4 regions of the Paenibacillus litoralis genome follow, and region 2 is predicted to be linked to each of the others. Evidence: riboswitches for the same ligand, from Rfam matches in the RefSeq annotation. Region 2 holds a riboswitch; each other region holds the start of a gene.

Region 1 (7,511 bases), 2.5 Mb from region 2:
CCCCGTTAAACGCACGAACGATTGAAGGCCGCCAAGCTAGTAGCCGGCAGCCTTTTTTCGATAACCATTTTTATAGGAAGAGATCAATCGCTTCTATCTTCCTTCCGTTCCGTTGGATGTGAGCGCTGAAGCATCGTTGCGGACTTCCAGTCCCAGCTTGCGGGCGACGAAAGCCGTCGTGCTCGCCTGGACAAGTATAGTCAGCAAGACCGCCATGAACGTGACGGACGAGATAACGTCGGCATGCGCAATTCCCGTTCCCGCAATCATGCCCGATAACGCGGCTGGAATGACGCCGGTTTCCCGCACCCAGAACATGAAGACGATTTCCTTCCACGTCCATTTCGCTCTTCGGTCAGGCAGCGTACAAACCAGAACGGCAAGCGGCCTGGCAACAAACATAAACACCGCGATAATGCCGAGACTCGGCCACAAATACTGCCCTATGACCGTAAAATTGACTTGGCTGCCCAGCAGAATGAAAATGAGCATTCGCATGATGACCGTCACATTTTCGGAAAAATGCTCCATTTCGTGCTGCTTGTCCGCCATACTAAGCTTGAACATGCCCGCATTGCCCCAGATCAGTCCTGCGGCAAACGTCGCCATAAAGCCGCTCACATGCAGGATGTCGCCGAGCAGGTAAGCCCCTAGCGCCGTTACAACCATCCCGATCGTCGTATAATCGCGCAGCACCCCCAGATTGGCATGAGCCACCAGATACGATGCGGCGAAGCCGAGCAAGCAGCCGACCGCGATACCGCCAACCGCCGACTTGACGAAATCAAGGATGCCGGAAACAAGCGTAATTTCCTTCGTGCCGAGTACGATGGCGAGCACCGAAGCGGTTAATATCGCACCCGTCGCGTCGTTGAAGGCCGATTCGCTTTCGACGGTCTCCCGCACCTTCTCGCGTATTTTCACCTGCTTGAACACGGGAATGAGCGTAGCCGGATCGGTGGATGAAATAATTGCGCCGAGAAGGAAAGCATACGTCCACGGAAGCCCGAGCAGCAGATGGGAAACCGCAGCAACCGCCGCGCAAGTAACGAGCACGCCCGGAACGCTGAGCAGCGAAACCGTCAGCCACACCTTGCGCAGACCGCTCAGCTTGATATTGCGCCCGCCGTCGAACAGGATAAGCGCCGAGCCTGCCGTCAAAATAAGCTGATTCGTTAAGGACGTGCTCGTTTCGTTAATAAGATGCAGCCCTTGGCCTACAAGCATCCCCGCGAATAAAAAAAGAGCGACATCCGGCAATCGGAGCCGGCTCGCTATTTTTCCGGCAATCATGCCGAGCACGCATACGAATATGAGCAGGTACAGGACATGGTGAATCAGAACGGTGCTATCGCTATCCACAGCGCTTCATCCCCTTCGTCAGCTCGATACCGACTGCTGAAAATCCTCGATCTGCTCATTCGTGCCGATGACGACCATAATATCGCGCTCGTCTACGACTTCTTCCGCCGTCGGCGCGATCACGATGCCGCCCCGCTTGTTGATCGCCACGACGCTGCAGCCGTATTTCTTGCGCGTGTCGAGCTGCCTCAGCGTCATCCCGGAAATGCGCCGCGTCACCGAAAGCTCGGCTATCGTGTATTCCTTGGAAAGCTCGATATAGTCCAGCAAATTCGGCGAAACGAGCTGATGCGCCACCCGAATGCCCATATCGCGCTCGGGATAGATGATACGGTCGACGCCAATCTTGTTCAGGACTTTGCCGTGCAGCTCCGAGAGCGCCTTCGCCACAACTTTTTTGACCCCGAGATCCTTGAGCAAAATGGCTGCCATGATGCTCGCCTGTATGTCGTCGCCGATCGCCACGACCGCGCAATCGAAGTTGCGGATGCCGAGCGATTTCAGCACTTCCTCGTCCGTCGCATCGGCCACGACCGTATGCGTCAGAACATTGCTCATCTCGTCGACGATTTCCTCGTCCTGATCGATTCCGAGCACCTCAAAGCCCAATTCGATTAATTCTTTGGCCAAGCTGGAGCCGAACCGGCCTAAACCGATGACAGCGTATTGACTTCCTTTCATTTCCCCTGCTCCTTATCCGATCGTTATTTTGCCTTCCGGGTACCGGTACAACTCTTTTTCTGGTTTCGGCCCCAAGGCGTAAGCTAGCGTCAACGGCCCCAATCGGCCGATAAACATCATGAGGGCGATCATGATTTTGCCGACAATAGTCAGCTGCGTAGTCAGTCCCATCGTCAATCCGACCGTTCCGAAAGCCGAGGTGACCTCGAACAAAATCATCAAGAAATGGTGATCCTCCGTCGTCGACAGCACCATCGCCACGAAGATGACGAGGAAGAGCGCGATAAGCGTCAGCGTAATCGCCTTGAAGATACGATCCTTCGCCAAGCGGTTGCGGAACAGGACGATATCTTCCTTGCCGCGAATCATGGCGATCATCGCTCCGATCAGAATCGTGAACGTCGTCGTCTTGATCCCGCCGCCCGTCGACCCCGGCGAAGCGCCGATAAACATCAGGATGATCATGAAAAATTGCGACGCCTGGCGCATGGCTCCAATGTCGATCGTGTTCGCCCCCGCCGTTCGAGGCGTAACCGACTGGAACATCGAGCCCCAGAACTTACCCCAGCCGCTCAGAGGCTGAAGCGTAAGCGGATTGGAGTTCTCAAACAGGAAGATGACGATTGCGCCAATGACGATTAGCAGGCTCGTTGTCGTCAATACCACCTTCGAATGCAGCGTAAGCTTCCGCGTACGCTTCAAATCGAGTACGTCGGAGATGACGATAAAGCCGAGGCCGCCGAGAATGATCAGCAGCATGGACACGATATTCACGATCGGGTCGTCTACGTAGGTCGTCAAGCTAGTAAACTTCGTCCCCGTATGGCCCCCGAACAAGTCGAAGCCGGCGTTGTTGAAGAACGAGATCGCATGCCAGACCCCGAAATACAAGGCTTTTCCGGGCGGCATGTCGCCGGACCAACGAATCGCGAAAAACACGGCTGCAATGCCCTCTATGGTAAGCGCGTACCGGATAACCTTGCGGATCAGCCGGACGATCCCCTCCATACTCCCTTGATTAAGCGCCTCCTGCAAAATGAGCCGTTCTTTCAGCGAAATCCGCTTTTTCAGCATGAAGGCGAACAGCGTGGCCATCGTCATGAAGCCGAGACCGCCTATTTGAATCAGAGTAATGATGACGATCTGCCCGAAAATGGTGTAATCGCTCCCGGTATCCACGACGACCAGACCGGTTACGCATGTTGCGGAGGTTGCCGTGAACAAAGCGTCGATAAACGGCAGCGAAACGCCGCTTGTCGATGCAAAGGGCAGCGTCAAGAGAAACGCGCCGATCAGTATAATTGCGGCGAAACCGAGCACCAATATTTGCGGGGGCGTTAGCTGAAGCGGGCGAAACGTTTTTTTCATGCCCTACCGTCCTTTCTTTCTCCTCCGCAATAATCTTGTTCTGCTTCGGACAATCCGCCATATGATTTTTAAACAACAAAAAAAGGCATCGGAAAACCAATGCCCTTTGACGGTTAATGGTATCCTGTTGCGAAGCCTACGAGGTTAGCTGTCGGATTCGGGTGCAGCAGTCACCCTATTCGCCATGAAGGCGAAATTCACCCCAAGCCCGATACGCGGCAATAATTCGCATCCGGCTCCTTCTTACATGGTTCCCCCGTTTTCGTTCAGAAATTCGGCTTGTTACGCTATTCAATTCAACGACTCCGATTATATCCTGCTTTCCGTATATGTACAAAGGCGGATTTGGAGGAAAACGGAGGATTTCTTTGAAAATTGATCGTCTTTTTTCATGAAGGAGTAGTGCGCGCTTGCGTTTTCATCCATTTTCCGTCGTTTGCTCTATTTATGTCCATCTCTACGCACCGGAAGCCGTATCGCAGCAGGACGCTTACGCTGGAAATGACTTACACGATATGGTACCTTGGATACAACCCAACTTGAAGCATCGCGTTCGAAGCCGTCTTGCTTAAGCAGGACGACCCTTCTTTCCCGTTTTTTCCATATCCACCGACAGCAAGCCTTACGCATTTAGCCGTCTTTAAGGAGCGTGAACCATGGTACCTCATAAATTGAACCGCCGCCTTCTTCTGCTCGCCGCGATCGGCATCGTGCTCTACGTATCGATCATGGCCTACAACATGCTTGCCAGCCCTTCATCCGTCGAGGAGGATTATTCGCTCCATGCCGTTACGAAAACCGCTGCGGCCGATGCCGCGTCGCAGTTCGTCCGGACGAAGTTTCCCGGGATAACGCCGAACGGGACGACCGTCGTCTACCAGTCCGATCAGGAGCTCAGCGGCTATTTGCAAAAATCGGGGCTCTATGACGAGTACGAGAGTAAATACGATCAGCGCTTTCCGCTCGACTTTTGGCAGGTTCAGGTGAAAACGCGAACGTCCGGCACGACTTACACGGTGTTTGTCGGAATGGACACGCCTGAGATCGCCGGCTGGCAGAAGACGACGTCGGGGCGCAAAGCTCCGCCTGCGACAGACGGTGCCAAGATCGCAGCGGCGGCCGTTATCGAAATGGGCTACAAAGCCGAGGAATTCGTTTATAATCCGGATAATAAAACAGGACGAGGCGAAGAGCCGGATTCGACGTTTTATACGTTCGAAAGCACCGGGAAGACTATCGGCGAATCGAAGCTTCTGCTGCAAGTCAAGGTTCAAAACGGCGAAACGGTCTCATTCAAGCCGGCCTTTTCGGTTCCGTCGGACTATATGAGCTGGCTGGATAAGCAGAAAAAAAGCGCCAGCTGGATGACCCTGGCGCATGTCGCTTTTACGATTATTATGGGCATTGTCGCCCTTGTTTACATGATCATGTACGCCCGGCATATTTCGTTCACCCGCGGCATCGTCATGACGCTCGTGTATACGGCCTGCTATGTCGTTCAAACGTTTAATATGATTCCCGCCCTGCAGACCGAGTCTGCCGAACAGGATTCCATGATGCTGGTTATCCTGCTTGTCGTATCGCTGCTCTTCGTGCTGCTGTCGGCCGCTTCCCTGTACATGTCGCTGCTGGCGGGAGACGCCCTCTGGCGGCACCGCGACCGTCATCTTTGGCCGCGCTGGCGCGAACCGGATTTCGGTCAGCATATTTTGTACGCGATGGGCCGCGGTTACTTGATCTGCTTGTTCATTATGGGCGTTCAGCAGGTGGTTTTCTTCGCAGCCGAGAAAGGCTTTCACGCATTCGGCGTGAACGATCCGATGCAATCTCCGCTCAATATGCTGTGGCCGGGATTGTTTCCGACACTGGCCTGGCTTGCCGGCATTTCCGAGGAAATCTTGTTCCGCTTGTTCGGCATTATCATTTTCAAAAAGCTGCTGCGCAACACGTTCCTGGCCGTTCTCATTCCGAACGTATTTTGGGCGCTGGGGCATACCGGCTATACGATCTACCCGAGCTACACAAGATTGATCGAAGTGACCTTGCTTGGCTTTATTTTCGGCTATGTTTTCTTGAAATACGGACTTTATACGGCTATTTATGCGCATGTGGCGATGGACAGCATCCTGATGGCCTTCTCGTACATCGCGAGCGAAAATACGGCGGCCTCCGTGTTTGTCGGCTTATTCTACGCCGCGCTGCCGGCCATTGTCGGATACGCGATTATGCTTCTTCATGCCCGTCTGAAGCCGAAACGGCCTCGGCCTGAGATTCTTCCCCCCGCAGCGACGTAAGGATCGTTTGCGCCAGCTTTTCCCCTATACCGAGAGGCTTGAAATCTCCGATTTCGGCCTCTTTTATTTTTTTGAGCGAGCCGAAATGCTTCATCAGCTGCTTGCGGCGCTTCTCGCCGATGCCCGGAATATCGTCCAGCTTGGATTGGACCATGCTTTTGGCCCGCGTTTCCCGGTGGAAGGTGATCGCAAAGCGGTGAACCTCCTCCTGGATGCGCTGCAGCAAGTAAAACTCCTGGCTGTCGCGAGGCAGGTGAACCGGCTCCGGCGGGTCTCCGATCATGAGCTGGGCCGTCTTGTGCTTAGCGTCTTTGACCAGTCCGCCTACGGGAATATAAAGTCCAAGCTCGTTCTCGAGCACGTCGATCGCCGCCGACATTTGGCCGCGGCCGCCGTCGACGATGACCAGATCGGGCATCGGCAGGTTTTCTTTCAGTACGCGCTCATAGCGGCGCCGCACGACTTCCCGCATCGTTTCGTAATCGTCCGGACCCTCTACGGTACGGATTTTGTATTTGCGGTATTCCTTGCGGTCCGGCTTGCCGTCGACAAAGACGACCATGGCGGAAACCGGATTCGTCCCCTGAATGTTCGAGTTATCGAACGCTTCGATTCGCCGAATCGTTCCGAGCCCGATCGATTCGCCCAAATTTTCGACTGCCTTGACCGTTCGGGACTCGTCGCGTTCGATCAGACGGAACTTCTCTTCCAGCGCCACTCGCGCGTTATCGGTGGCCATGCCCACCATCTGCTTCTTCAGCCCGCGCTGCGGCGTCAGCACCTTGACGTGAAGCCAAGAAGCGAGAGCGGCGCGCACGTCGTCGGCATTCCTCTCGGCCTCGTCCGACAGCGGGGTCGTCTCCTCCGATGCCGGGGAGGCGGATTCAGCCGATAGCAGAGTCGTTTCCTCCGATGCTGGTGAGGCGGATTCAGCCGACAGCGAAGCCGGTTCCTCCGATGCCGCCTTCTCTTCCGGAACCGGCGAAGGGATGACAAGCTCCTTCGGCAAAGCCGGATTTTCGCTGTAGTACTGCGTAACGAACGAAATGAAATCCTCGTAAGCCTCGCCATAGTAGGGGAACAGCGTCGCGCGCCTCTCGATCATTTTGCCTTGGCGCATGTACAGGATTTGCACGCACATCCAGCCCTTGTCGACGGCGTAGCCAAAAACGTCGCGGTCGACGACGTCCGAGGTCGTAATGTTCTGCTTCTGCATTACGGCGTCGATGTGGACGATCTGATCGCGCAGCTCTTTCGCCCGCTCAAAGTTGAGTTCCTCCGCGGCGTCAAGCATTTTACGCTCCAGCTCCTGCTTGATCTGATCATGCCCTCCGTTTAGGAAGCGGCTTATTTCCTGCACCATCTGCTCGTAAGACTCGGCAGCCACCTCGAATTCGCAGGGCGCCACGCACTGGCCGAGGTGATAGTACAGACAGACGCGGTCCGGGAGCGTCTTGCATTTGCGAAGCGGGTACAGCCGGTCAAGCAGCTTCTTGGTCTGCTGCGCCGAGAAGGCATTCGGATACGGACCGAAATATTTGCCCTTATCCTTGTATACCTTGCGCGTCACCTCCAGCCGCGGATGCCGCTCGTTCGTAATTTTGATATATGGAAACGATTTGTCATCCTTAAGCAGTACGTTGTACCGGGGATGATACTGCTTGATTAAGTTGCACTCTAGGATGAGCGCCTCAACGTTATTAGCGGTTACGATATATTCGAAATCGCGGATTTCCCCAACCAATCGCTGCGTCTTCGCACCGTGGCTCCCGGTGAAATACGAGCGGACGCGATTTTTGAGCACCT
Region 2 (7,511 bases):
CCAGCGCATGAAAAACGAACTTTCGGCCCGATGAAAGCGATACAATGGCGAATAGCCGTCTCACACGTCGTTTTCTCGCGATTGGAATACTTTACAAGCCATATTCGCTGCTGGTATCATTTCATGCTGCTTCGCGCAGATAGGGATACAAGAATAAACGCATTGCGGCGTCTTTAAAGCCAGACGTTACCGAGAAATCGAACAATTAGCGGAGGATATACTCTGAGATTTAAGAAAAACCTTCAGGAAAGTTCACCCTGTCGGTCCTTTTTGTGCGAAGCCTTACGTCTGCGCGTGGGAGAGGGGACGGGTATGGGATTCCAGCCGCTCTTGAAATCGTGTTTCATTGAATTGGTTTTACGGTAATAACACGATTTCAAAGGCGGCCGCTGTCGCTCTTCCACCCCATACCCGTCCCCTCTTCTCACCTTTCCTGCTTTCTGTTACGCCTTGGTTCCCTACCGGTCTTCCAGCCGGTATTCATTGCCATGAACACCGCTGTCCTTGTCCAGACAGAACGTAGATGCGTGATTTGCCGCATTCACTTTCGATTTCATAGCCAAGCGGAACTGCAGTACACTACGTCTTATTCCGAAAAAACCAGTCAAAAGCGCAAAATAAGAGTCCTCCACGTCTTCTAAAATGAGCGTTTTGCCACCACGAAAAAACCGCCTAGCGCATGCGCTAGGCAGTTTCTTTGCAAATCACTATCGCGTGGTTACACGCTTTTGCGGCATATCGGGCAGTTCGTTGACCGAAACGACGCGGTTCGTTTTTTTGACAGGCTTGATCCAGTGCCGCTCGTTGCCCGGCAGGTCATCGAACCAGGACGCATCGTCCGGGCAATCCAGCGTCATAAATTTGCCGTAATGGCCGTCGCGCGACTGGTGATATTTCAAGTAAGCTTTTCCGTTTTCGATCGCTAAAATTTCGATTTTCCCGGATGTGTGGCTCATGGACAGTCGTACCCGCTTACCGAGTCCCGACGTTCTCGCCTTGGCTCCTTCTACGATTCGGTACACTTCGTGCAAAGGAAGGACGAAGTCCCGATTGCCCGCCACCGGACGATTGATGAAAAAATAGTATGGCGTGACGCCCGCCCAGGACAGCCGGTTAAGAAGCTCGCCAAGCACCTCGGGATCGTCGTTGATTCCTTTGAGCACCGGCGTTTGATTAACGACGATCGCGCCCGCTTCATGGAGCGCTTGGAATCCTTTCTGCGCTTCGGGCGTGATCTCGCGGGGATGGTTGATATGCGCCATCACATAAATCCGCTTCTCGGGCGTAGAGTACATCCGGATCGTTTCGAGAAGCTCTTCGTCCTCGTAAATGCGCATCGGGTTAAAGACCGGAATTTTGGAGCCCAAACGGATGATTTTCACATGAGGAATTTCGCGAAGGCGCTCCAAAATCATGCGCAGCTTCGGCGTTGCAAGAATCAGGCTGTCGCCGCCTGTGAGCAGCACGTTGTTGATTTCCGGATTTTCGGCGATATAAGCGAGACCCGGTTCGACGTCGGACATCGCCTCTTTGACGTCGTTGCGGAACAGCCGCTTGCGGAAGCAGTACCGGCAGTAGGAGCCGCATACCTCCGAAACGATCAGCAGGGCGGTCGAACGGTATTTGTGCTGGCAGCCCGGCACGACATAATTGGTGTCCTCGTCCGAGGCGTCCCAGCGCCCGTATTCCTCGAGCTCGCCTTCGTTCGGGATGACAAGCTTGCGGATCGGATCGTTCGGGTCGTTCCAGTCGATCAGATTCAAGTAGTAATCGTTGACGCGAAACACAAACTTTTCGGTAATTTGCTTGAGCCGGGCCCGTTCCTTCTCGGGTATCGATGTGATTTTCTCGATATCGGTAATGTACTTTGGTTGTGGCATGGCATATTCCTCCTTAGGTTGTGTTGCATGTTTATATGTGATCCCCGGGACTGGCGGCGGCATGTTGCAAGCCTGAAGCTGCAGGAGCTTCCGTCCGAGTCCGATGGGGGCTAAGCGCCCTATCCCTCCCGATGAATGGCGAAATGCGAAACGATTTCCGTAAACAAAAAAATCCCGGTCCTGCTGCAAACGCGAACGAAACATGAACGCGCTTGAGCAAGCCGGGAGGTCCAGAAAAACGCAAAAAGACCCTATTCACGGGTCAAAACGTGCAGCAACTAATAAAGATCGGATTTGACCCATCCCCTGCTGACGAGGTTAGCTGACGGACTCGGGAAAGATGGTTCCCTACGATTCAACCTGCAAATCGATTCGCCCCAGAAAAGTGGTTCCCCCGCTTTCCGATTTCTACAATCGGAAATTAAGCGCAATTAAAGTGTAGCCCAATGTGAAAAAAAAGTCAAATTCGCATCCTTCGTTCGCAGTAGGAAGAAAACCGGAGAGAACATTGAAAACTTTCAAGCAACGGGATGGATTTGGTTAATTTCGGCTTATTTCCGGCTAAATCGCAAATAAAAACCTCCGGCGGCAAGCAGCTTAACCCGGTTCTTTCGCACAAACTCGGTTATTTCGATTTCATCTTCAAACGACACGCGGCCATAAACGCTAAACAGCACGCGCATCATGTTGTATGTTTTGCAGCATTTCGGCCTCCAAAACGATGTCCGGCTAATCGATGCTGCAATTTTTACAACATTTTTCTATATGGAAGGCCGGATTTGACCAGTCCAACGGAAAAATGCTGCATTTTGTGCAACATGAGCCTGCTCTTAGCAGGAAATTAAGAAAAAATGCTGCATTTTGTGCAACATCGCTCGCGTTTCATAGGCTGCCTGATTCGGCTTCCTGCCCGCCCAGCTGCAGCAAGGCAGGGGCATGCTTCGCGATTTAAAAAAAGCTGCCGGAATCTTCCGGCAGCCTGCAGCTATCCCTTACGCCTTCAACACGTCGTGATCGACATAACGCGCGCCGTTCAGCTCGCTGATGACGTTGATGGCCACCTTCGCGCCGTCGCCGGCCGTGACGATCGTATGCATGCTGACGCCTGCACACGTACCGGCAGCCCAAATGCCGCTTACGTTCGTTTGGCCTGTTGCGTCGGCCTTCAAAATTTTCGCGACGCGCGGCTCCGTCCCCGGAATCACTTCAACGCCGGAAGCTTCCGCCAAATCGACCAGCATGCCCGTTGCGATAATAACATGCTTCGCTTCGTAGGAGCCGTTCTCGGTGGAAACGGTGAAGCCGTTATCGCCCTTGGCGATGCCGGTAGCCTTGTCCTCTACGTACTCCGCCCCAAACTTGGTCGCTTGCTCTCTGCCGATGGCAACGAGATCCGGTCCGGAAATTTCCTTCACGCCGTAATGGTTTTCAACCCATGCGCGCTTAGTGACGCTTTTGTCGTTGTCGATAACGAGAGTCTTCTTACCTGCCTTAGCCGTGAAAATAGCTGCGCTGGACCCTGCCGGTCCGGCTCCGATAATGGCGATGTCGTACATGTTCGGATACACTCCCTCAAAATATAATGGCCTTGCAGCAATTCAAGCTTCCCCTGAGCCAAAACCTTTTATGCATAAGCTCCGCTGCCGCAAGAGCGGCGGAGCGGCGGGGCTAGGTTTATTCGCCTATTCGCCGCTGGCTTTGGCCGGCACGTTAGCGGCCATTGCGCCAGCCTGCCGTTTGGGCAGCAGGAACGCCCCGGCGAATGCGACGACCGAGATTGCGGCAAGCAGCAGGAATACGCCGTGCATGCCGGAAACGAGCACTTCCCTCAGCGCTTGCTTGGCGCCTTCCGGCAGCTGTGCCGCCGTCTCCGGATTAATGAGCCGGTTGATGTCTTCCAGCCTCATGCCGCCGGATTCGACTTGCCTTTCCGCCAGTTCGGACGCCAGCCGTTCATTGAAGTAGGTTCCGTAAACCGCTACGCCGAACGTCTGCCCGAGCGTACGGAACAGCGTGATCGAAGCGGTCGAAACGCCGCGCATCGTCCAGTCTACCGCGGATTGCGCGGTAACGGTGAATACGGTCACGACGATGCCGAAGCTGATGCCGTACACACCTGTAATGACGTAGAAAACAAACTGCGAAGCCGATATATCGAGCAGCGAGAGCCACAACGACCCGGCTATCAGAATGGCGAGCCCAAGGATGGCGCTGTAGCGAGTGCCTTTCTTGACAAGCAGCTTGCCGCTCAGGAAAGCGCCGACCGTCCAGGTGATCGTCATCGGCGTTATCGCAAAGCCCGCATACGTGGCCCCATAGCCGAGCACACCTTGAATCCACATCGGAATGTATACCATAATGCCGATCATCACCATGCTCGACAAAAAGCTGACGATGCTCGCGACGGTAATGTCGCGAATCCGGAACAGCTTAAGCGGAAGCATCGGCTCGGCCGCTTTTGTCTCAATGAACAAGAATAGCGCAAGAAAAACGGCTGCCGCCGCATAAAGCAGCAGCATCGAGCCCGATGCCCAGCTATGCGTTTCGCTGCCTTTCTGCAGGGCGTAAAGCAGCGCGACCATGCCGATCGTAAAGGTCGCTGCGCCGGCATAGTCGATTTTTTTGCGGCTGCGTTCGAACGATTCCTTCAAAGACGCCGCTACCAGCACCATCGAGAGAAGCCCGAACGGAATGTTGATAAAGAAAATCCAGTGCCAGGACAGCACCTCGACGAAAAATCCGCCGACGAGCGGCCCGACGACACCGGCAACGCCCCAAATCATCCCGATAATTCCCTGAACCCTGGCGCGCTGCTCCACCGGATACAGATCCCCGATAATCGTAAAGGTTACGGGCATAATGGCCCCTGCCCCGATTCCTTGCAGCGCCCGAAACCAGATCAGCTGATCCATATTTTGAGCAAAGCCGCAAAGGGTCGATCCGAGGAGAAACAGCACCGTCCCGACCGTGAAAATGACCTTCCGCCCGAACAAATCGGCCAGCTTGCCGAAAATCGGCGTCGTTACGGCCGAGGTGAGCAGATAGACGGCGAATACCCAATTCATCCGCTCCAAGCCGTGCAGCTCGCTGACGATCGTCGGCATCGCCGTGCTGACGATCGTGCCTTCGATCGCCGTGAGGAACGTAGCGACCATCAGCGCGATCGTGACGTTCCGGCGATTCGAGCCGCTACCCGGGGCTGCGCCGTTATTTTGTATATGTGACATAATGCCTCCTAACCGAATGTACCCAATTACGCTTGTTGAACATGCAGCTCCGCATGCTCCAAATATTTTTCGCAATCGAGAGCCGCCATGCAGCCGCTGCCCGCAGCCGTAATTGCCTGCCGGTATTTGTGATCCTGCACGTCGCCGCACGCGAACACGCCGGGAATATTCGTTTCCGAGGTGCCCGGTTTAACCGTAATATACCCGAGCTCGTCGGTTTCGATCTGTCCGTCCAGAAACTTGGTGTTCGGCGTATGTCCGATCGCTACGAAAATACCGTCCGCCTCCAGCAGCTCCTCGGAGCCCGTCTCGTTGTTGCGCACCTTCAAGCCCGTTACGCCCTTCTCCCCCGCTACCACTTCCAGCGGCGTACGGTCGAGGCTCCAAACGATTTTGCCGTTCCCGCGGGCGCGGTCCTGCATGATTTTGGACGCCCGCATTTCGCTGCGGCGATGCACAAGACGCACCTCCGATCCGAAGCGCGACAAGAAGCTCGCTTCCTCCATCGCCGAATCGCCGCCTCCGACCACGATGATCTTCTTGCCGCGGAAGAAGAATCCGTCACAGGTCGCGCATGTGCTGACGCCCCGACCCACGTTGTCCTTCTCCCCGGGAATACCCAAATATTTAGCCGAAGCGCCGGTCGAAATCACGATCGTTTCGGCGGTCAATTCACCGATACCCTCCACGGACAGCTTGAACGGACGCTGCGACAAATCCGCTTTGTTCACCCAGCCGGTACGGAACTCCGCGCCGAAGCGCTCGGCCTGCTTGCGCATATTGTCCATCAGCTCCGGACCCAGGATACCCTCGGGAAATCCGGGGAAGTTCTCGACCTCGGTCGTCGTCGTCAACTGCCCGCCCGGTTCGGGACCTTCGATAATAAGCGGCTTCAGGTTGGCGCGGGCCAGGTAAATAGCCGCAGTGAGTCCGGCCGGACCGGTTCCGATAATAATCGATTTGTATGTCATAGGAAAACCTCCCTCGATACGAATGATGACAGCTAACTTTACATACATTACATACATAATAGTATGTTAATTATGCGATTATGCGGAGGGAAAGTCAACCATTATTTTAACGTTCGTCTTACCAGGTCCGAATGCTCCTTCCGACGTCTGCCTTAACCCGCTCCCCGCGCCGACGTTCCTGCGGCATGCCAAAATAGCCTAACCGTTGCGGTCAGGCTGCTGCATCAGAAAAAGCTAGTGTCCTCCGTTCCATTCGACTTGCGCTTTAGACGCCTGTTCTTTCTCTCCCTTGGCCGGGATGATGAGACGGGCATTCCCCATGAACAACACCGCTGCCAAGGCCAGTCCTGCAGGAATCAGCGCCCACAAAAACATGGTGGAGATGGACGATGAGAGCGAGTCGACGATCTTATCCATGACATCCGCCGGTATGGCGGCGCGCTTCTCCGGAGAAAGCAGCTCCCGGGTATCCCCGAACGAACCGCCCGCTTCGCCGAACGCGTCGCCCAGCTTGCCCGTCAACAGGTTCCGCTGCAAGATGCCGAATACCGTAAGTCCGACCGTCATGCCAAGCGAACGGACGAAAGCCATCGTCGAATTCGCCGAGCCCCTTTGGCGCATATCGAAATGATGGATGCCGGCCATGCCGAGCACCGAGAACGAGAAGCCTACGCCGAACCCTGCCGCGATCATGTAGACGGTCAGCATCCATTTGGACGTATCGGGCGTAATCGTGCCGAGCAGGAACGTGCCCAGTATAAACACGACGGCGGAAAATATCATGATGTTCCGGTACGAGGTCTTCGTTGCGAGCATACCGCCTACCTGCGCGGCAGCTACGGAGCCGAGCGTCATCGGCAGCAGAATAAGTCCGGAGTTCGTCGCCGACCCTCCCGTTACCCCTTGAATATAGATCGGGATATACATGGCGAAGGTGATGAAAGCCGCACCGTACAGCAGCCCGGTTACCGTGCTGGCCGCAAAGAGCCTTTCCTTGAACATCGCGAAAGAGATGATCGGCTCCTCCGCCTTCGTTTCGACGACCAGGAACACGATAAGAAGAACAGCCGCCGCCGCAAACAAACCGAGAATGACAGCGGAATCCCAAGCGTATTCCTGTCCGCCGAGCTCGAGCGCGAACATCAGGCAGACGATCGAGCCGACGAGCGTCGCCGCGCCCCACCAATCGATGCGCTGCTTGGAATGCTCCATCGATTCATGATAGAAGAGCAGAATGAACGCCAGCGCAATCAAGCCGATCGGCAGATTGATGTAGAAAATCCAGCGCCAGTCGATATAGTCCGTAATGTATGCGCCGAGCAGAGGCCCGAATAGGCTGGAGGTACCGAACACCGCTCCGAACAAGCCGCCCATGCCGCCCCTTTTCTCCGGCGGAATGACATCGAACATCACCGTGAATGCGATCGGCACCA
Region 3 (7,511 bases), 2.3 Mb from region 2:
TTCTTGGTTAGGTTCTTGGTTAGGTTCTTGGTTAGGTTCTTGGTTAGGTTCTTGGTTAGGTTCTTGGTTAGGTTCTTGGTTAGGTTCTTGGTTAGGAAAGCACCGAAAAGCCGTCATCCCCGTTGTATAAACAGGGACGACGGCTTTTCATGTCGGCTCGAGAAGCTGAGCCGCCTACATTTCTTTACGCAGCTTATGCGTGATGGACGACGCCTTTAACCATTCCTCCGGCGTTATCGGGTTATTGCTGTACTTGGCTTTCTCGAAAATGGCCAGCAGCGTTTCGAGATCCTTCGCCAGCCAGGCGTCCTTGCGAATCCAGCGGCCCATCGTTTCACGGGCGGTCTCATGCTCGTAAGCGGCGTAGCCTTTGCGCCTGGAACGGCGCAGCAGCTTCCCGTATGCGACGATCACCTGCTGGTTTAAGGTTGCCGGTTCGCGTTTGCGGCTAAGCTTCTCCAGCCAGCTGATCCGTCTAAGCTGCTTCGCAAGCGGTCTGCGATAACGCCAGACAAGCACGGCCAGCGCGGCGGCAAGAAGCACGGATCCGGTAATTACGGCTATCGGCTTGCCCCAGTTCCGGGGCTCCGCTTCCACAGGAGCCGCAGTCGTTTCCGACGGCTCCGTGATCGGCTCGACGACTGGCTCGTCGGCCGGTTTGAGGTTGGGCAGCGCAAATCCGCTTGTCGGTTCGAACGGAATCCATCCCCAGCCCGTAAAATACACTTCCACCCAGGAATGCGCATGCGAGTTGCGGACCGTGAACACGGCGGGTCCGTTGACGTCGATGAGGCCTTCCGGCAAGGTTCCCCGGGAAAGGAGCTCCTCCTGATTCGTCTCGCCGGGCGCATAGCCTTTGACCCAACGGGTCGGAAGGCCGACAGATCGCGCCAGCACAGCCATCGCAGTCGAATAATAGTCGCAGTACCCTTCCTTGAGCTCGAACAGGAAGCGGTCCACGAAATCCCTGCTTCTGCCGGTCGTCGGAGGTTTGTTGTTGTATTTGTAATTCGTCTGCAAATACTGTTCGATTTTTTTGGCTTTGTCGTACGGGTTGGCTGCGCTCTGCGTAATGTCCAGCGCCAATTGACGCACGCGGGGAGGCAGCGTAGTCGGAAGCTGCAAGTAGTCGGCCAACGCCTGACGGTCAGGCTGCTCGAGCGGAGCCGTCCGTAAACCCGTTTCGTCGATGAACGGAACTTGGGAAACGAGCGTGTACGTCTTCGGATACTGGATCCGGTTCGTCCTCGTCGCTTCCGGCCACTTCAGCGAAGCCTGCCCGGCCGACCATTGCAGCCGCTCGATTCCCGTCGCCGCATTATTGATGCTTTCCACCTTCGAAATGGCAAACGCCCCGAACAGAACCGGAAATTGTTCTTCCTTCTCGATCGTTACCGTTTGGCGAACCTCGACCATTTTCGTCTTGACGTTCTGCATCAGCGGGTCGGTCGCCAGCGCGCTTCCTGCCGTAATGCCGGTCTGGCCGGGCTGCTTCTCGGACTCGGCCGCCTCCCAGCCGGTCCCGTTATAGAACGACCGGGTTTCGCCGCGCCAATAGCTGCGATTCGAGGAGTCGATCGTCATGACGACCGAATAGTCGAATTCGAACCCGCCTCCCAAGCTCTCGTCGTTACGGCTGTATCCCGAAGTCGCGTTTCCGGTGGAACCGATCGAGGATGCCGTAACCTTACCTTTGCCGGATACGGGAATGGCTTCGCCCTTCCAGTTTTTGTACATCGTATACGGGTCGGTCAAAAGATTGCCCGTCTCCGGTGCAATCGCCCCGAATCCCATCGTTAGGACGAGCAAAAGAAAAATGGTAACCGCAAAGGTGGCAGGGTAGTCGGCAATATGAGACCAGCCGGTCGGACTTTTGCTTTTGAGCTGAACCAGATGGCGAACAACCAGCAAACAGAGTCCGCTGCAAATGATCAGCGCCAGCTCATCCCATAAGATGATCAGACTGAACGAATCCCGTATGCCCAAAGCCAGTACGCTGAACAGCATGACGATATAGATGCGGCTCTTCTTGCGCACATACCACATCGTAAACAAGTAAACAAGCCAGGCGCCCAAGCTGAACCAGATGAACGGATGCAGCTGACCCGCATTATCCGCAAACAATTGGCCGAACTTCTTGAAGGACCGGATGCTGCCTGCGACAGGCTCGTACCCGGCAGTAAAGCCGGTCGCGACCACGACGACGGCAAGCTGCGCGATGAACCGGATCCAGCGGTTGATCCCATAGAACAGCTCGACGGCAAAAACAAGAACGAGCGTCGCCGTCACCAGCCTAGCCGTTTCGGGCAGCCATACGCCGTCCTCTTCGACGATCCATGAAACGTACTGCAGAAGCAGGAAGCCGGCAAAAAGCTTCGTCAGCCTCTCCTGCCAGTCTCCCGCCACGATTTTCCATAGCCAGGATTGCTTCCGCATCAGCTCCGCCCCCCCAGCGCATTCGAAAGGTCTTGCAAAGACGGAATCGCATAGCCGAGATAGCCGACGGCGTTCAACTGCTTCGTCCAATTATCGCGGCCCTCCGCCATATCGCCGCAAATCCACATATGGCAAGCATTCAGCTGCCGCTGATCCAGCCAGCCGAACGTCTGCACGATCTCCTCGCCCTTGGACGGAGATACGATTACCATGAACGTCCCCGGGACGAAATGCCGCGACCGGTCGGCCAGCACGCGCTGAAGGCCGTAACTGCTGTCCGCTTCGACATCGGTCAAATGATTCAATATGCTTTTGAGATGGCCGGTCCCGTTCCGCGGCTCTATGTAGGTCGAGTCCGTACCGACGGACAGCAGACCCAGCGCCAGGTCCCGCTTCATACCGTATTCGAACAGCGAAGCCGCCACCGAAACCGCGCGTTCGAACTGCTCGGCTGAGGCGTAATGCTTCGTCCTGCGGTCGAGCACGATCATCGTTTTGGGCAGTGATTCGCGCTCGAATTCCTTTGATTTCCATGTGCCGGTTTTGGCCGTCGCGTTCCAGTGGATGCGCGATAGCTTATCTCCGTAAATATATTCGCGCACGCCGTTTATTTGCGTGGTTTCCCTAACGGCCCGCGTCGTTTGCGAATGATGGTGCATGCCCCTCAGCATGAGGTGCAGCTGCTTCCATTCCTTGATCGGCACGCGCTGCGGCAGCACGCTGAAGCTGGTCGGGAGACTCATCTCCCCCTTATGCTCGAAGATGCCGAAAATATCCTCCGTCGAGCATTCCGTCGCTTCAAAATGGTAAAAACCTCGGCGCAGCGGCGGCGTCACGTATTCCACCCATCCTCTGCGGTGCCAATCCAGCACGAGCGACGTATCGAACGACTGCTCGCGCCCGCCTTTGCGCTTCAGCTTGTCTTTGATCATCACGTACGGCACGGGCCAAAAGCCGGGCACATGTACGTTAAGCTTGACCGTAAGCGACTTGCCCGCTTCGATCTCCTGCTCGCCGCCGCCGGCTGAGAGCGCCCGCGTGCCTTGCGCTTTTGCGACGCCGCTCCATCGGCCGAGAACCAAATACACACTGATGACGCACACTACGGCAAACAGCATGGAAGCCAGCTTCCCGCCCTGAAACAGCAGAAACAGCAAGCTGCCGCCAAAGCAGCCGACCAGCACCCAGAAACGCTGCGACAGCCCGCTCGCTTTACGATCCATCCAACCGGTGAATTCGCTCATCGGATCACTTCTCCAATCGAACAGGCGTTCTCACCTGTTGAAACACCGACTGCAGCACCGAATCAGCGGTCGCTCCTTCCATTCGCGCTTCCGCGTTCAATATCAGGCGATGGCCGAAGACATAAGGCACAAGAGCTTTCAAATCGTCGGGAATGACATACTCTCTTTCTTGAAGCATGGCATACGCCTTCGCAGCCTGCACAAGCGCAAGCGTAGCTCGCGGGCTCGCCCCGAGAAAAACGGACGGGTGCTCCCTTGTCGTCCGGGCCAGCGCTACGGCATACTGCCCTACCGCTTCATCCATATGAATCTCGCGCGCTTTTGCCTGCAGAAGCGTCACCTCGTGCGCGGTCATGACCGGCGTGAGCGAATCGAGCGGGTGGCTTTTGCTCTGCTCGATGATCATCCGGTTTTCCGTTTGTTCGTCCGGGTAGCCGAGGCTGAATTTCATCATAAACCGGTCCAGCTGAGCTTCCGGAAGCACGTAAGTGCCTTCGAAGTCGATCGGGTTCTGCGTGGCGAGCAGAAGGAACGGCGCCGGCAGCACGTAACATTCGCCGTCTACCGTGACATGTCCCTCTTCCATCGCTTCAAGCAGAGCCGATTGCGTCTTGGTCGTCGCTCTATTGATTTCATCGATAAGCAATATATTCGTTATGATCGGACCCGGCCGGAACATAAACGTTTCATTTTTGGGATGATAAATGGAAACGCCGGTAATATCCGTAGGGAGCAAATCCGGGTTGCACTGAATACGGCGGAATTGGCCGTCGATCGATTTCGCAAGCGCTTTAATCAGCACCGTCTTGCCGGTGCCGGGAACATCCTCCAGCAGAACATGGCCTCCGGCGAGAAAAGCCGTGAGCAGCAATTCGATTTCTTTGCTTTTCCCTAAAATACAAGCTTCCAAGTTCGCATTCAGCTGTTTAATAACCTGAGTCTGCTCTTTCCAAATGGCGTCCATCTTCTGCTCCTCCTCCAACCGGGCTATCGGTAAACTTCCCGTCCGAAAACGGTTACGGAAAGCACCAAAAAATGTTTTCTAAACAGCTGGGAAATCTATAAAGGATCAATAAAAATTCCCAAAAACAAGTAAATGCACTCGCTTTTTCTAGACTCTTCTTCATTCTACAAAATTTCAAATTGGAAGTATACGTGCAATCTCGATAAAAAATTTTGTAAATTCGTACATTTCTGAATATTGCAGCGCTGAAATTTCGGCGTTTGGAAATCCCACCGATCCGTTTCCATTAATTGTGCGGCTCCAACATATTGCGCGGTTGAAGTCATTTGTGATAGTCTTTCAATTGATCATGATCCTTACATAAGGAAGAAGCTTACGCTTTACAAGCGTGAAATCCTTTACGGAGGAAGTTCAACACAAAAAAAGGTCGAATCCGGCGCAGCAAAAGCGTCGGTACGGGGGACGATCCACAAGGACGCATCAACGAAGGCTGCTTTTCGGCAAACCGCGGAAGCCGGCTGTTTCGGGCATGCTCATAGGGGTGAATGGTGGCGGCCGACCCGCCTTCTAGGGAATACCTCTTCCCGAACCCGACAACTAACCTCGGAGACAACTAGGAGGAAAGGCTTTGAATTTTTGGAAAAAGAAAATCAGAAACGCAGCGCCGATCGTACGTCAACATGGAGGCTGGAAAACGGTAGCGCTTACATGCGGTATCCTTACAGCGGTCCTATTTGCCGGCGGCCAAGCGCAAGCCGCCGCAGTCGACACTAGCGCCAAGGTACAGGTTAACGACGCTTTGGTTTCGTTTCCCGAGTCTCAGCCTTTTATCGACGAATCCGGCGTGCTGCAAGTGCCGCTCCGCACCGTCATGGAAGCAATGGGCTACAAGCTGGAGTGGAGTCAAAAGAACGCGGACATCCAGGTTACGATCGGCGGCGGCGCACATACGGCCGTTATCACGACCAATGATGCGAACGCGACGATCGACGGGAAGCCTCGCACGTTCGAACACGTACCGCAATTCGTGAACGGGGCGATATACGTTCCCGTACGGTGGATCGCCGATACGTTCGGCAGCATCATGCAATGGGACAACGACAATTGGATCGCCATTTTGGGAGCGGACGGCAAGTTCCACTCGCCTGCCTGGTATAAACCAAAGCCGGATCCTGCGGCAGATCTGATCGACGTCGCGGAACAGTACATGGGTACGCCTTACGTCACGGGCGGCTCGACGCCGAACGGCTTCGATTGCTCGGGCTTCGTACAATACGTATTTGACAAATTCAACGTCGACTTGCCCCGCACATCGGCGGATATGTACGCTTCGGCGGGATACGGCGTATCCGATCCTCAGCCGGGCGACCTCGTCTTCTTTGCCGACCGCGGCAGGGTTTTTCATGTAGGTTTGTATATGGGGAACGGCCAGTATATTAACGCCTCGTCCGGCAAAACGCGCGGCGTAACGGTTACCAGCCTCTACAGCAGCTGGAGCCAGAAGTACTATGTCGGCGCCAAGCACGTGCTTTAGCCGCTTAAAAAGTCAAACGGCATCCTCCGTCCCAAGTGACGGAAGATGCCGTTTTGTCGTTTCATTCTAGCATTGTTTACAGGTATGCCTCAGCCCTTCGGCCTAAAGAACAGCGCCGCCAGGAACGAAAAGATGATCGCCGAGGAAATGCCGGCGCTCGTTACTTCGAACATGCCGGATACGACCCCGATCCAGCCGTGGAGCCGCAGCTCCATCAAGGCGCCGTGAACGAGCGAGTTGCCGAAGCTCGTAATCGGCACCGTCGCGCCCGCTCCGGCGAATTCAATAAACCGGTCGTATAAGCTTTTCCCGCCGATCTGGATGCCGTCGACGATAGCCCCGATCACGACAAGCGTGCTCATCGTATGGGCCGGCGTCAGTTTGCCGATATCCATGAGCAGCTGTCCGAATACGCATATCGCGCCGCCGATCACGAACGCCCAAAAAAATTGCATGATCATGCCGTCGCCTCCTTATTCTCGATGGCAACCGCGTGCGCGATGCATGGGATGCTTTCTCCCTGCTGGAATGAGAGCGGGGAGAGCAGAGCGCCGGTCGCAACGACCAATATTTTATTCAGCTCGCCCGAAGCCAGCTTCTTCAGCAGATGCCCGTAGGTGACGACGGCGGAGCATCCGCAGCCGCTGCCTCCCGACTGGACGCCCTGCGAGTTCACGTCATATACCATCAAGCCGCAATCCTTGTAGGTCGTTTGATGAATCGGAAAGCCGTGCTTGTCGAACAGCTCGTTCGCTATGTTGTAACCGACCGTGGCCAAATCGCCGGTTACGATCAGATCGTATTCGCTCGGTTTCGTGCCGAAATCGCGGAAATGGGCTTGAATCGTATCGACAGCGGCAGGCGCCATGGCAGCCCCCATGTTGAACGGGTCCTTAATCCCCATGTCGATTACCCTCCCGATCGTGGCCCGCGTGACAACCGGTCCGTCTCCTTTTGGGGCGACGATAGCAGCTCCCGCCCCCGTCACCGTATACTGAGCGGTCGGAGGCTTCTGCGAGCCGTATTCGGTCGGGTACCGAAACTGCTTTTCCACGGTACAGTTATGGCTGCACGTGCCGGCCATGGCATACTTGGCTGAGCCGGAATCGACGATCATGGAAGCGATGGCCAAACTTTCCATGGAGGTCGAGCAAGCCCCAAAGACCCCGAGATACGGAATCGAGAGCGTCCGCGCCGCAAAGCTGCTGCTGATGATTTGATTCAGCAAATCGCCGCCGACGTAGAACTGCACCTGCTCTTTCGTAATGCCCGATTTCTTGATCGCCAGCTGGGCCGCCTCTTCCATCAGCATTTTTTCGGCCTTTTCCCATGT
Region 4 (7,511 bases), 4.2 Mb from region 2:
GCGTACGAATATGCACCATCACGGTGTTGCTGTCATTCTCGTAATACGCTTCTCCCCATACGTGCCGAAAAATGTTTTCCACGCTGAACACTTTCTTGGAATGCTCCGCCAGCAAAAACAAAATATCGAACTCTTTCGGCGTCAGCTCGACCGGCTCTCCGTAGAGAAACACATTGCGCTGATCCGGGTAAATGGTCAACCCGCCCGCCTCCAATACGGATGTCGTGACGGCCGGCGGCTGATTCAACTGCATATAGCGCCGCAATTGGGCGTTCACGCGGGCAACCAGCTCCATAGGGTTGAACGGCTTGGTCATATAATCGTCCGCACCTACCACCAGTCCCGTTATTTTGTTCAAGTCGGACGTCTTGGCGCTCAGGAAAATGATCGGCATATGATGCTGCTCCCGAATTTTCCGGGTCACTTCATAACCGTCCAGCTTGGGCATCATGATATCCAGGATCGCCAAATCGATCTGCTGCGATTGGATCGCCAAGAGCGCTTCTTGACCGTCGGACGCCTTGATCATGCGGTAGCCTTCTTTCTCTAAATGCAGCTCGATCAAATCCGCAATCTCGGCTTCATCGTCCGCGACTAATATCGTAATGCGCTTCATCTTTATCTCGCTCCTAGTTATGGTACTCTTCCTACCATTGTACCCGATTCCGGCACGAAGGGTCGAGGAAGCGAAAAAAAGAGCCAGCAATTCGAAACGGCCGTAAACGCGCGAACACGTGACTAGGCGAATACATATGATATCCGAGTAGGTCAAACGCCTAAATCGAAACGAAGGGCAGGGTTTATCTTGGCTGTATCGTATATGGATTTCACATCGCCGTCCACGCAATATACTTATGATTTGAAAAATAACCTCTTCTTCAAAAAAGACAATCGGAACCTAATCAACTCGCTTTCCGTTAACCAGTTGAACACGCTGGGAAACGTATCCTTGTTGGATATTTACCTCAGCAAGGGCAATGTGATCGAGCCTCACATTCACCAAAATGCTTCGGAGCTGGTGTATTGTATTTCCGGCTCAGCGGTCGTTTCTTTGGTTAACCCTTTTTCGAAGGAGCTGCTTAACTTCTCGATTGCGCCGGGACAAGTGGCGAATGTGCCCCAGGGGTGGTGGCATTATGAAGTGGCGACGGCCGATAATACCCATTTATTGGCTATCTTCGATGCGCCGGTTCCGGAATTTATTGCAGGCTCCGATCTTCTCCGCTTAACGCCTGCGAGCGTTTTTGCCCACACGTATTGTCTGGATGAAGCGAAAGTGAAACAGACGTTTGCTCCGATTACCGATACGGTCGTCATCGGTCCTCCTAAGGGCTGCCGTCAAGGTCAAGACCGGGAGAACGAAATGCGGCAGGAATATCCGGAGACGGTTCCTCCGCAGACGAATACCAACCATGTATACAGCAACCAGGTATACAGCAATCAGGTGTACAACAACCAGGCTTACTACAATCAGCCTTATGGATACTCTCCTTCGTACCAGCCCATCATCGGCAACGGAGGAAGAGTGTGAGCCGTTACTAACCGGAAACGAATTTTTAGGCATCATGTGCGGTTCATACGTAGAGGCCGACCCGCACTTCGGGTCGACCTCTTTGCTTTGTAAGGGGTTTTCAAAACGCTAGCCGAGGTAGAACAAGCGGAGCAGTCTGGTTCAAATCATTTCTTTAAGTGGTATGGAACAGTAGTTACGATCACATTTCTCCGATATAGCAAGTGAGTACGAATCAGTAAACTGGATTGATTATGCAGGATGTTGTGCCAGCCTTTCTTTGGAATGAATTGCGGAATAATAACCGTAACCTGGTAATGCGATTCGCTCGCCTTACGTTGAATAGTATCAATAAATTTAGTCAGCGGCTGAATAATGCTTCTGTAAGGAGAATGGAGGGTTACCAGTCTCACATCAGGCTGCCACTTATTCCATTTTTCTACAAACGCCGCTTCATCCTCTCTTTCGAAAGGAACGTAAACGGCAATGATCTGGTGGGCGGAAAGCGACTTGGCATAGTTCAACGAGTTCTCCACCACATGGGTGATTCCAGCGACAGGAAGAATGATGACATTCCCCTCAATCGGCATAGTCGGCTCACAAGTTGTAATTCTTAGTTGGTCGGCTACCGCTTCATAATGCTTTCTAATCCGATGAAAGAGCAGTATGATTAGGGGCAGAAAAACTAAGACAGACCACACCTGTGTGAATTTGGTTAAAAAGAACATCATGGTGACTATGAAGCTAATCAAAGCGCCGGTCGAGTTAATGATTAACTTCGATATCCATCCTTCAGGTTTTTCGCGAATCCACTTCACCATCATACCCGACTGGGAGAGGGTAAAAGGGATAAACACGCCAACGGCATACAGGGGGATGAGATGTTCGGTCCGGCCTTCAAACGCCACAATCAAGAGGATTGAGAAAATGCCCAGTATAATAATTCCATTCGAATACCCTAGCCGGTCTCCTCGAATCGTGAACATTCTTGGGATAAACTTATCCTTGGCGAGATTAACGGCCAGCAAAGGAAAAGCAGAATAACCCGTGTTTGCGGCAAGTATTAAGATCAGCGCTGTTGTACCTTGAATGAAGTAATACATAAAGTTCCGTCCGAAAGTCTGCTCAGCAATATCTGAAACGACAGTGACTTCTTCTCGAGGACTAATCCCGTAATAATAAGCTAAAAATACGATTCCCGAAAATAACACAGCAAGCAAGGCGCCCATCGCAATTAGCGTTTTGGCGGCATTATTAGGAGCATGGTCTTTAAAATTAGGAATTGCGTTCGAAATGGCTTCAACGCCTGTTAGTGCGGAACTTCCCGAGGCAAACGCTCTTAGGAGCAGAAACAAACTGATTCCCGCCACCGGGGTACCGATCGGCGCATGTAATTCAGGCGATACATGACCTGTTAGGATGTTGTAAATGCCTACGCCGATTAATACGAATAACGCTAAAACAAATAAATATACCGGATAGGCAAATATGGAAGCGGACTCCGTTACCCCCCTTAGGTTCAAGGTGGTAATGAACAATACAAAGAGGATGGCAATGAATACATTATAGGAATGCAATCCTGGAAAAGCCGACGTGATGGCATCCGTTCCGGCCGATACGCTTACCGCCACCGTCAAAATGTAGTCCACCAACAGCGAGCCTCCAGCGATTAATCCGGGGTATAGACCCAGATTTTCCTTCGAAACCACGTAAGCTCCTCCGCCGTGAGGGTAGGCAAAAATAATTTGCCTATAAGATAAAATAAGGGCTAGTAATAAAATCAATACTCCAACCGCGATCGGGATCGAATACCAAAACGCTGCAGCGCTTACGGTAATTAAAACCAACAAGATTTGTTCAGGACCATATGCCACCGAAGATAAGGCATCTGAGGAAAGAATGGCAAGGGCCTTCGTTTTATTAAGCTTCTGCTCGCCTAATTCATTGGATTTTAACGGTCTTCCGATTAAAAATCTTTTTAGAGAAGAAAACACGAGTTCGTTTCACCGCCGCATTTTTTTTTTATTATGCACACATTCCCTGATCGTATAGTCATTTTTGGCAAACAAAAAACACAGGTTAGAATCCTGTGTTTACGACCACAAGTTTACAAACCCCCTCAATCAACGCTTACGAGGTTAGCTGTCGGATTCGGACGGTGAGAGTCGCTCTACCAGAATCGCAAACTCGGTACAGTCTGCTATCAGGATTCACCCCATATGACGTATACCTGATGTTCAGGCAACTATCATCATTGGTTCCCCCGTTTTCCTTAACGGAAATTAAGCGAATAAGTTTTGAAACCGATATTTTCTTAAAGGCTGAATTGTATATTACGTCTGCCAGTTCGTTTTGTAAAACTGACATCGGAACGGGTTTCCGCCATATATTTTGAAAAAGATATCCAGAAAGCGCTTACTTGGATGAAATAATCCCCAAAGCTTTTATTATTATCGTTTCTCTTTCCTTTTCATTATTTAGATGATACTGACCACAAACGGCATAGAAAAAAACCTCGATAGAACGGCAAGCGTTCCTTCAAGGTTTTTGTGCTGCAGCTATTTTCTTGGCGGGAGAAAAGCTTGAGGTCATTTCAAGCTCCCCCACATGGCGGCGAATGCCGCATCGTCCAGCTTAAAAAATACTTGGGCATGCCCGTATCTCACGTAACCTCCCTGGTGCAGCTCCAGACGAACTTCGCTCTGATCTTGGAGTTTAAACAGGATGAATTTCCGTGATTGGCCACCTTGGTCGTAAATCCCCTGATTATACAGCGTCTCCCACTCGACCGGCTTGGCGGCGTTCAGCGCCTCAAGGAATTTCTGAACCTCTGCGGATAAGGGGAGCTTGCGAAACTGCTTGAGGTCACCGTTCCAGCTCTCGAAGTTCTCCCAGCTTGCCGACTGCACGTTTCCTATTATTTTGAGTTTCCCGAGCACGTCCGCTCCTTTGGCGATTTGAATCCCGTTTAGACATTCGTAGAATTCCGCCCAGATTTGCCCGTCGGCAACTTGATAGGTCATGAGACGAAAATCGCTGTCATAGCCTTTGACGGTATAAACATCCTGCTTGCCAATGGACGACGCCAGCTCCTTAGCGTACTCCTTCTGACTGCTCCATTCATCGATATTCCCTTTGGTGCGGCCAATCTTCTCTCCAAGCACGGCTTTGGCCGCTTCCGGCGGGATATGCGTCGACGTTTGAGTATAAACCCTTCCCTGATAGACAATTAACCCGATCATGTCCATCATGGCATTTGTTTTTTTGGGCAGCTCGATCTTCGGAATGAGCACCGAACCGTCGGCAGCCGTTGGCGCGGGTGGGACCATGGAAACCGGGCTATAGCCGCCGCCAAGATCGGAGAACGTGAAAATCCCGGCAAACAGGGCAACCGTCAGGCTGACGGCAATCGATAGCATGACTTTTCGGTTAGGTCCGTATGATTTAGGCTGCGTCCGAACCGCCAGTTTCTGAGCCAGCCGCTGTCCGAATAATGCATCCGGCTCTATTTTACCGAACGCTTGCTTATAATCTTGCTTGTTCATAGCCCATCCTCCATTTCCAGTCTCAACATCTCGCGCCCGCGCTGCAGCCGCATCTTGACGGCGGATTCGCTGATACGTAGCGCTTCGGAGATTTGCTTGACGGAATAATCCTCATAGTAAAATAAATGGATTGCCGCTTTGTACTTAAAGGGCAACCGAAGCACGCTCTCCACCAATCCCGCATCCTCGGCAGAGTCGCAGTACGCTTCGATCTCCTCCATGCGGACAACACGTTTTCTCCACAGGCTTCCGGTCAAGTTTTTGCAAATGTTGACGAGTACCCGAATCACCCAAGCTTTCTCGTGGTCGGTATCGGCGAAAGCCGGAGCCTTATACAATAGCTTGATAAAAGCTTCCTGAACCGCTTCTTCGGCGTCGCTCTTGTTGCCCAGATGGACCATGGCAATCTTGAACAGCATACTGCCGTACTGGCTGTACTTGCGGGAGAAGCCGTCGTTCGGAAGCGATAGAGGCTGCATGGTCGTTAAACCCTCCTTTTACCTATAACACAACGATTTGGGCCGGTTGGTCACATTTGTTCATACAAAAAGTTTCGCGTTCCCCCCGCTCCCATAAACCAGACCGCTGCGACCGGTAAGCAGGGATTCGGACCGTCTCGTAACTACTTAACCAGTTTAGCGTTATAGAGCGATAAGGGATGACTCTTGCCTGTCAGGAGGTTGTTCGTAATTTGTTTCATGACCTCTGCCCCGCGAATTTCGAGCAAGCCGGGAATCCATAAATCGGAGAGCGAAATCCACCTGCTGTCCATAATCTCATTAGCTTCTAATTGAAGAGTGCCGCCAATAATTTCACCGATGAAATGAAACAAGATAACTTGATCGTTTGTGCTGCTTATAAAATTATAAACGCCCGTTGTCCCCGTTAGGTTGACTTCGTAGCCGGTTTCTTCCTTAACTTCTCTACGTGCAGCATCCAAAATATCTTCACCCGGTACTATTCTTCCGGACGGGAAATTCCATTGATTCCTGACGGAAGGCTTATTCTCCTGAATGATCAATACTTTGCCTTCTTGAAATATGGATACGCTAACAACCAGCACCATTCCGGCTTGTTTCATAACCCGCTCCCTCTCCATCTCGCCCGTAATAACTACACTCCTCCCATTATAGAACATACGTTCCCTATAGTAAAAATAAACATTTCACCTTCAAATCCCGTCCGATTAACGGTCAAACCACGTATGGTAGAATCTCCCAGTAACGTTCTTCATCGATGGATCGGAGGGGCAGCAAAAGAACCGTCAATAGCGCCCGTTAAGGCGTTATGACGGTTCTTGTTAATGGTAGGTAGCGATTTACCCGCGGTCATCTTTTGGCCGGCCAGCCGGAAACGCGCTCCAAAAGGCTGATCAAATAATCGTCCAAACGCTCGATCATCATCTCTTGTGTGAGTCCGGTAATGCCAAGGGCCGTCCACCCGCCGTATACTTCAGGCGGGGCGAAGTCGATCAAGGTGATGATGTCCCAATAAGGATCGTAGGTAAAGGAAGTCCCTGCATGGCCGACGTAGGCAGATAAGAATTCGTCGGCAGTCCGAACACCGAATAACGACGCCAGGTTGACGCGGCAATGACCGACATCGACGCCTGCCGGCCCCATACACCCGTTGACCCAGTCCACGACGCCGCTTACTTCACCCTCGTTCCATAAAATATTGGCCGGATGATAGTCCCGGTGGATGAATCGCTTCTTGTAGGACGGTCGAGACTCCGCTACGATACCCGCCGCAGTCCGCCACTTGCCGGGAATCTTCGACCACGAGGATGCATCCAGAGAAGCGGCGTCGCTGTAGGGAGCGAACGTCCATGGACAATCGTCCACTTCCACCGCGTGAATCCGCGCGAGCGCCCCAGCCATTCCATTCAGCCAACTTGAGGTATCCGTCGGCTCCAGAACAACTCGGCCTTCCAGCCGCGTCATCAGCACGGCCGGTGTTCCGCACCGGCTGCCGGTTTCGTCGAACGCAACGATCTCCGGCGTTTGCACGCCTGAGACCCTGGCGGCCCGGCGCAAGCTTTCCGCTTCGCGGTAAGCTAACTCCGGTTCGTTCTGCACCCACTCCGTATTATCGAACTGTCGGAGCACGAAGGCTCTCTCTTCTCCGGTTACCAGAAGCGATACGCTGTGGACGAGCGAAGAGATTCCCCCGTGAAGCTGCCTCACCGAGAGCACACTCGCTTCGGGATGTACGGCATCGACAACCCATTTAAGGGCGCGATCGGTTAGCGTTTTGCTGCTAGCAGGCATCGGTTTCCTTCCTTTCCGTATTTACTTCGTTTTCCCATTTCCGTTTAGAAAGCATGTAATGCTTGTAGGTTTCGTTTTCAAATCTCCCACTCTGTATTCGCATAAAATAATATCTTTGCATGCATTGGTAAAAGCATTGTTTGCAGAGTCGGATCTTGGATCCGTATTCATTTTCACTCTCCTTTT

Evidence for each region. A riboswitch is a leader RNA that binds a small molecule or an ion and turns the genes downstream of it on or off. The one in region 2 is predicted to bind cyclic di-AMP.
Region 1: another riboswitch for cyclic di-AMP. It lies ahead of ACKGJP_RS07485 (TrkH family potassium uptake protein); the one in region 2 lies ahead of ACKGJP_RS33830 (KamA family radical SAM protein).
Region 3: another riboswitch for cyclic di-AMP. It lies ahead of ACKGJP_RS24525 (NlpC/P60 family protein); the one in region 2 lies ahead of ACKGJP_RS33830 (KamA family radical SAM protein).
Region 4: another riboswitch for cyclic di-AMP. It lies ahead of ACKGJP_RS13905 (APC family permease); the one in region 2 lies ahead of ACKGJP_RS33830 (KamA family radical SAM protein).

Annotation. Positions count from the first base shown of each region.
Region 1 is NZ_CP176395.1:1,804,796-1,812,306, reverse strand. Features, by position in the region: gene ACKGJP_RS07495 (cation:proton antiporter) at 94-1,362, opposite strand; gene ACKGJP_RS07490 (potassium channel family protein) at 1,381-2,043, opposite strand; gene ACKGJP_RS07485 (TrkH family potassium uptake protein) at 2,056-3,411, opposite strand; cyclic di-AMP (ydaO/yuaA leader) riboswitch at 3,531-3,701, opposite strand; gene ACKGJP_RS07480 (CPBP family intramembrane glutamic endopeptidase) at 4,068-5,705, shown strand; gene uvrC (excinuclease ABC subunit UvrC) at 5,635-7,511, opposite strand, start outside.
Region 2 is NZ_CP176395.1:8,061,228-8,068,738, forward strand. Features, by position in the region: gene ACKGJP_RS33830 (KamA family radical SAM protein) at 708-1,880, opposite strand; cyclic di-AMP (ydaO/yuaA leader) riboswitch at 2,172-2,318, opposite strand; gene ACKGJP_RS33835 (FAD-dependent oxidoreductase) at 2,873-3,436, opposite strand; gene ACKGJP_RS33840 (MDR family MFS transporter) at 3,563-5,107, opposite strand; gene trxB (thioredoxin-disulfide reductase) at 5,134-6,078, opposite strand; gene ACKGJP_RS33850 (MDR family MFS transporter) at 6,313-7,511, opposite strand, start outside.
Region 3 is NZ_CP176395.1:5,764,554-5,772,064, forward strand. Features, by position in the region: gene ACKGJP_RS24510 (DUF4129 domain-containing transglutaminase family protein) at 175-2,436, opposite strand; gene ACKGJP_RS24515 (DUF58 domain-containing protein) at 2,436-3,680, opposite strand; gene ACKGJP_RS24520 (AAA family ATPase) at 3,685-4,644, opposite strand; cyclic di-AMP (ydaO/yuaA leader) riboswitch at 5,060-5,271, shown strand; gene ACKGJP_RS24525 (NlpC/P60 family protein) at 5,273-6,178, shown strand; gene spoVAE (stage V sporulation protein AE) at 6,268-6,633, opposite strand; gene spoVAD (stage V sporulation protein AD) at 6,636-7,511, opposite strand, start outside.
Region 4 is NZ_CP176395.1:3,471,477-3,478,987, reverse strand. Features, by position in the region: gene ACKGJP_RS13915 (response regulator transcription factor) at 1-616, opposite strand, end outside; gene ACKGJP_RS13910 (cupin domain-containing protein) at 806-1,531, shown strand; gene ACKGJP_RS13905 (APC family permease) at 1,678-3,504, opposite strand; cyclic di-AMP (ydaO/yuaA leader) riboswitch at 3,622-3,809, opposite strand; gene ACKGJP_RS13900 (hypothetical protein) at 4,099-5,055, opposite strand; gene ACKGJP_RS13895 (RNA polymerase sigma factor) at 5,052-5,534, opposite strand; gene ACKGJP_RS13890 (NUDIX hydrolase) at 5,678-6,136, opposite strand; gene ACKGJP_RS13885 (phosphotransferase family protein) at 6,384-7,325, opposite strand.